2 regions of the Streptomyces sp. NPDC048111 genome follow, and region 2 is predicted to be linked to the other one. Evidence: predicted binding sites of a transcription regulator. Region 2 holds the regulator's gene; the other holds the start of a gene.
The links. The regulator HspR, encoded in region 2, represses chaperone genes until heat shock. The targets are predictions, from matches to a motif close to TTGAGNNNNNNNNNCTCAA.
Positions count from the first base shown of each region.

Region 1 (3,406 bases), on a different contig from region 2:
CCGGTGCACCCGCTCGAAACCCATCCGTCCGCGGGCCCGGCCCCCGCGCCGCCGCTCGACGCGATCCCGCCTCAGCGCCCCGGGGCGGCCCCGATGGACGGCCCCGCTCCCGAGGAGGCGGTGCCGCCCGGGCCGGGCGCGACGGCCCCGCCCGGCCCCGCCCGGCCGGCGGGCCCTGCTGCCGACCCGGTCGCCGCGGCACCTCCCGTGCCGGCGGGCGTCCCCGGCCCGGCGGCCGCGCCGAGCCCGGTGCCGGTGGGCGTCCCCGCGCTGCGGGCGGCGCTGCTGCGGGCCGGACGGCTGCTGCCCTCGCCGCGCCTCACCCCGTTCGCCTTCGGTTACGCCGTACTGCTTCTGGCCACCTCGCTCTACAGCGACTACGGCGACCCGGAGACCGTGAGCGCCCTGCTGCGCGGGTCGAGCACCGATGTGGCCCATCTGTCGACGACGCCGGTCCTGACGCTCCTCGCGAGCGCGCTGTGGATAGCCGGGGGGATGGCCTCCCCGTACGCGCTGGTGTTCCTCTTCGTCCTGGCCGCCCTCGAACGCCGCATCGGCGGCTGGCGCACGGCCGGGGTCTTCCTGCTCGGGCACGTGGTGGCGACCGTGGCGACCGAGGGGCCGGTGGCCCTGTCGGTGCTGGCCGGGCACCTGCCCGAGAGCTCCCTGCACCGCCTGGACTACGGCATCAGCTTCGGCCTGATGGCCACGGTCGGCGCGCTCGCCGGGCTGCTCACCCCGTTCCCGCGCTGGGCGGCCCTGGCCGTGGTGGGCGTCCTGCTGGTCCAGGACCTCCTCGACATGAGGGAACCCCTGGCGGCCTGGGGTCACCCCGTCGCCCTCCTGGTGGGCGTGGCCTGCTGGCCCGCGCTCCGGCGGGTGCGCGGCACGCCGTACGCGTGATCCCCGGGGCCCGCGCCCTCAGTCCCGGGACGGCTTGAAGTACAGGCTCGCCATGGGGGAGCGGGTCACCCAGCCGAGGGCCGTGTACAGGGCCTGGCCGTCGGGGGTGCCGACCAGGACGCCGGTGGTGGCGCCCGCCTCGTACGCGGTGTTCTGGAGCGTGCGCATGACCAGGCTGCCCAGGCCCCGGCGCCGGTGGTCGGGGGAGGTCTCGATCTGGTCGGCGACCGCGGTGGGGCCGGTCGGCGCGATCTGGCCGCGGGCGGCGAAGTGGCCCTCCTCGGTGCGGACCAGGACCCGGGTGGTCCCGCCCCGCGTCCACGAGGTGAGGGTGTAGCCGGCGGGGACCTCGGGCCGCTCGGCGGCGAGCGGGACCGTCATCAGGAAGCCCGGCTGGTCGAACTGCCAGCCCGCGCCGATCCACGGCCGTACGGCCTCGTCCTCGGCGAACAGTTTCAGCCAGGTCCCGGGCGCGCTCGTGGCGGCCACCAGCGCGCGGACATCGTCCTCGGCGGGCTCGGGCAGGACGTGGCGCGAGACGTGCTGGGCGGTGCCGGCGTCGATGGTCCAGCCCCACGGGCGGTCCATCGGATCGGACGTTCCGCGCGACACGATCCAGCCCTCGATCCAGGCCCGCACGAGCGCACGGGTCGAGGCGCCGGCCGCCGGGCCCTGTGCCGTGTTGGTTGTCCCCGCCGTCGTCGTAGCCGTCATGGCCGCCCCCGTTGGTAATAGATGAACTGGCTGAGAGAACCTTACAAGCTTCTGCCGTCCCTGTCTCGCCTCCGGGTCCGCGATCGCTGGTCACCGGAGGTGTGGCGAGTGATCGCTCAGAGCGAACAGCACCAGGGGAACAATCCTCGACTCAGCTGCATTGAGTCGGCATAGCTCAACTTGACTGCCGAAGGGGAGATCATGGCTACCGAGTCCACGGCGAACACACCGACCGCCCTGCCCGTGCTGCCGCTCGACGACGAGGTCGTGCTGCCCGGCATGGTGGTCCCGCTGGACCTGTCCGACGCCGAGGTGCGGGCCGCCGTCGAGGCCGCCCAGTCCGCCGCCCGGCCCGATGCCGGGAAGCCGCAGGTCCTGCTGGTGCCGCGGATCGACGGGACGTACGCCGCGACCGGCGTGCTCGGCACGGTCGAGCAGGTCGGCCGCCTTTCCGACGGCGACCCCGGCGCCCTGATCCGCGGCCGTCACCGCGTGCGCATCGGCGCCGGCACCACCGGCCCCGGCGCCGCCCTGTGGGTGGAGGGCACCCGGGTCGAGGAGACCCTGCCCGAACCCCTGCCCGGCCAGGTCACCGAGCTGGTCAAGGAGTACAAGGCGCTGGCCACCGACTGGCTGAAGAAGCGCGGTGCCTGGCAGGTGGTGGACCGCGTCCAGCAGATCGAGGGCGTCTCCGCGCTCGCCGACAACTCCGGCTACTCGCCGTTCCTCACCACCGCCCAGAAGGTCGAGCTCCTGGAGGTGACCGACCCGGTCGCCCGGCTGAAGCTCGCCACCGAACAGCTCCGCGAACACCTCGCCGAGCAGGACGTGGCGGAGTCCATCGCCAAGGACGTCCAGGAGGGCGTGGACAAGCAGCAGCGCGAGTTCCTGCTGCGCCGCCAGCTCGACGCCGTGCGCAAGGAACTGCGCGAGCTCAACGGGGACGGCGGCCAGGAGGACGAGGGCGACGACTACCGCGCCCGCGTCGAGGCCGCCGACCTGCCCGAGAAGGTCCGCGAGGCCGCCCTCAAGGAGGTCGACAAGCTGGAGCGCTCCAGCGACCAGTCCCCCGAGGGCTCCTGGATCCGCACCTGGCTCGACACCGTCCTCGAACTGCCCTGGAACGAGACCACGCAGGACGTGTACGACATCCGGGGCGCCCGCGCGATCCTGGACGCCGAACACGCGGGGCTCGGCGACGTGAAGGACCGCATCACCGAATACCTGGCGGTGCGCAAGCGCCGTGCCGACCGCGGGCTCGGGGTCGTCGGCGGCCGGCGCGGCGGCGCGGTGCTCGCGCTCGTCGGCCCGCCCGGAGTCGGCAAGACCTCGCTCGGCGAGTCGGTGGCGCACGCCATGGGCCGCAAGTTCGTGCGCGTGGCGCTCGGCGGCGTACGCGACGAGGCCGAGATCCGGGGACACCGGCGCACCTACGTCGGCGCCCTGCCCGGCCGGATCGTGCGGGCCGTCAAGGAGGCCGGTTCGATGAACCCGGTCGTGCTGCTCGACGAGATCGACAAGGTGGGCTCCGACTTCCGGGGAGACCCGGCGGCCGCCCTGCTCGAAGTCCTCGACCCGGCCCAGAACCACACCTTCCGCGACCACTACCTGGAGGTCGAACTCGACCTGAGCGACGTGGTGTTCCTCGCCACCGCCAACGTCCTCGAAGCCATCCCCGAGGCCCTGCTCGACCGCATGGAGCTGGTCAGGCTCGACGGCTACACCGAGGACGAGAAGGTCGTCATTGCCCGTGACCACCTGCTGCCGCGCCAGCTGGAGCGGGCCGGTC
Region 1 is NZ_JBIDBD010000006.1:41,524-44,929, reverse strand. It holds gene ACGF3I_RS13405 (rhomboid-like protein) at 4-903, shown strand; gene ACGF3I_RS13400 (GNAT family N-acetyltransferase) at 922-1,617, opposite strand; gene lon (endopeptidase La) at 1,819-3,406, shown strand, end outside.
Region 1: a site for HspR is predicted at 1,778-1,796, ahead of lon (endopeptidase La). Genes of this name have one in related genera too.

Region 2 (3,406 bases):
CCAGCCGGGTGCGGCCGGCAAGGAAGAGAAGTCGAACGACGAGGAGAGCGGTGGCCCCGACAAGGGCTGACGCAGCGGTCATGGCGCACGTGATCGTCCGGAAGGAGGGACGTCGATGAACACGAAGGACTTCGTCGAGAAGGACTACTACAAGGTTCTCGGCGTCCCCAAGGACGCCACGGACGCGGAGATCAAGAAGGCGTACCGCAAGCTCGCGCGCGAGAACCACCCGGACGCCAACAAGGGCGACACCAAGGCGGAGGAGCGCTTCAAGGAGATCTCCGAGGCCAACGACATCCTCGGGGACCCCAAGAAGCGCAAGGAGTACGACGAGGCGCGCGCGCTGTTCGGCAACGGTGGCTTCCGTGCCGGGCCGGGCGCGGGCGGCGGCAGCTTCAACTTCGACCTGGGCGACCTCTTCGGCGGGCAGCAGCCCGGCGGGGGCGGCGCGGGCGCCGGCGGCTTCGGCGGCGGGCTCGGCGACGTGTTCGGCGGGCTGTTCAACCGGGGCGGCGCGGGCACCGGCCAGCGCGCCCAGCCGCGCCGCGGCCAGGACCTGGAGTCCGAGGTGAGGCTCAGCTTCACCGAGGCGGTCGACGGCGCCACGGTGCCGATCCGGCTCTCCAGCCAGGCGCCCTGCAAGGCCTGTTCGGGCACCGGCGACAAGAACGGCACGCCCCGCGTGTGCCCGACCTGCGTCGGTACCGGCCAGGTGTCGCGCGGCTCGGGCGGCGGGTTCTCGCTGACCGACCCGTGCGTGGACTGCAAGGGCCGCGGCCTGATCGCCGAGAACCCGTGCGACGTCTGCAAGGGCAGCGGCCGGGCCCGTTCCTCGCGCACCATGCAGGTCCGCATCCCGGCCGGGGTCAGCGACAACCAGCGCATCCGGCTGCGCGGCAAGGGCGCGCCCGGTGAACGGGGCGGCCCCGCGGGCGACCTGTACGTCGTCGTGCACGTCGACGCGCACCCGGTGTTCGGCCGCAAGGACGACAACCTCACGGTCACCGTGCCGGTCACCTTCACGGAGGCCGCGCTCGGCGCCGAGGTCAAGGTGCCCACGCTCAGCGGTCCGCCGGTCACCCTGAAACTGCCCGCGGGCACGCCCAACGGCCGTACGATGCGGGCCCGCGGAAAGGGTGCGGTCCGCAAGGACGGCACCCGGGGCGACCTGCTCGTCACGGTCGAGGTGGCCGTGCCCAAGGAGCTGGACGACAAGGCCCGCGAGGCCTTGGAGACCTACCGCGAGGCGACCGCGGGCCTGGACCCGCGGGCCGAGCTGTTCCAGGCCGCGAAGGGAGCATGAGATGGACCCGCGCCAGCGCCGGCAGGCCCCGTTCGGTGGCCGCGCCTACGAGCTGACCGACGAGACGCCGGTGTACGTCATCTCGGTGGCGGCGCAGCTCTCCGGTCTGCATCCGCAGACCCTGCGGCAGTACGACCGCCTCGGCCTGGTCTCGCCCGACCGCACGGCCGGGCGCGGCCGGCGCTACTCGGCCCGCGACATCGAACTGCTGCGTACGGTGCAGCAGTTGTCGCAGACCGAGGGCATCAACCTGGCCGGCATCAAGCGCATCATCGAGCTGGAGAACCAGGTCGCGGCGCTCCAGGCCCGGGTCGCGGAGCTGTCCTCCGCGGTCGAGGGCGCGGCGCTCGCCATGCAGCAGCGCGAGGCCCAGGTGCACGCCTCCTACCGGCGGGACCTGGTCCCGTACCAGGACGTCCAGCAAACCGGTGCGCTGGTCGTCTGGCGGCCCAAGAGGGCGTCGGAGTAGCCCTGTTGGGCCCGGCCCCCGCGAGCGCTTCACAGGCCCGCCGTCCCGTTGGGGGCGGCGGGCCTCGCGCGTGCCGGCCCGGCGCGGCGCGGGGGGCGGCTCAGGCGTCCTGGTCGAGGATGCCGGACTGGGCGATGAGGTAGCCGAGCTGGGCCCGGCTGCCGCTGCCGAGGGCCGCCGCGAGCTTGGCGATGTGCGCCCGGCAGGTGCGGACGTTCATGCCGAGCCGGCGCGCTATGGCCTCGTCGACGTGGCCCTCCACCAGGAGCTTGGCGATGGAGCGCTGGACACCGGTGATGCCGGCCGTCTCCAGGTGGTACGGCACCTCGTCGTCCCAGGGGACGGCGTGCTGCCAGAACTGGTCGAAGACGCCGACCAGGTACTGCACGAGGCCCTCGTGGCGCAGTTCGAGGGCGACCTGGCGGTCGCTGCGCGCCGGGATGAAGGCGACCTTGCGGTCCATGATGATGAGCCGGTCGATGATCTCTTCGAGGGTGCGCACCTCCAGGCCGTACGGCGCGATCCGCTCCACGTATCCGATGGTCGCCGAGTGGTGGCGGGCGGTGTGCTGGTAGAGCGTGCGCATCCCGACACCGCGGGCGACCAGCGGCTCGATGCGGCGCAGGGCCGCTTCGAAGGTCTCGGGCCTGCGGCCGCTGCCGGGCTGGATGACGAGGAGTTCCTGGCTGCACTCGTCGATCACGCGGTCCAGGGTCGCGTTGATCAGTTCGAGGCCTTCGAGGACGGTGATCGCGTGGGTGCCGCTCGTGGAGGGCGTCGCGATCGACATGAACGGCTCGAAAGTGCTGGCGAGGGCGACCGAGAGGTTCCTGCGTTCCTGGATCTCGCGTTCCAGCGGCTGGGTCAGCAGGTTGAGCACCACGGTGGGCGGAACCGGCCGCAGCAGCTGGGCGTCATCGGGATCGGGGCGCAGCAGCGTGAGGTCGACCAGGCACGGGGCGGAGTCGGCTTCGGAGCGGGTAATCCCGCCGGTACGCAGGGCAAGTGCGTACAGAGCCGCCCCTGTCTCGCACAGGTCGACCGGGCCGTGATCGTGTCCTATATGCCCCTGTTTCAACCTAGTTGCACCCCCCTCATGCTTTTGAATTACAGGAACATGATGCCTGGCTGCGCTGGTGCAAGTGGTCGGAGTGAGCCATCGTCGTATCCGCGGGGGGAGGTAATGATCAAAAGAGGTGGAGATCGGCCATGAGCAGGATGGTTCGAGCACTAAGCACGACAGCCGTTGTGGCGGCTGCTCTCTGCGCTCTCTCGGCGCCTGGGGACATCTCTTGGGAGACCCACCCCGCCACGTCCGGAGCCGTCACCGCGTCGGACATCAGCTGGGAGTTCGCACCCAAGGGCGAGGCCGTCAACGGAGACATCTCCTGGGAGTCGACTCCTGCGGGTGCTGTCGCATGAGCTTCCCGCCCGATGACCGCACCTTCCGACGCGAAATGGCCACGGCCTACCGTTCGGGGTGGCATTTCATCGACCTCGCCACCGCGGTTCCGCACCGTGGCGATTCGTTGATGGTCACTCTGCTCGGCGAGCCGATCCTGATCGCCCGTGAGGACGACGAGGACGTACGTGCCTACCGGTGCCTGCGCCGGCCGCGCGGAGCGCCGCAGCCC
Region 2 is NZ_JBIDBD010000021.1:16,722-20,127, reverse strand. It holds gene grpE (nucleotide exchange factor GrpE) at 1-70, shown strand, start outside; gene dnaJ (molecular chaperone DnaJ) at 116-1,303, shown strand; gene ACGF3I_RS26280 (heat shock protein transcriptional repressor HspR) at 1,305-1,772, shown strand; gene ACGF3I_RS26275 (helix-turn-helix transcriptional regulator) at 1,873-2,850, opposite strand; gene ACGF3I_RS26270 ((2Fe-2S)-binding protein) at 3,191-3,406, shown strand, end outside.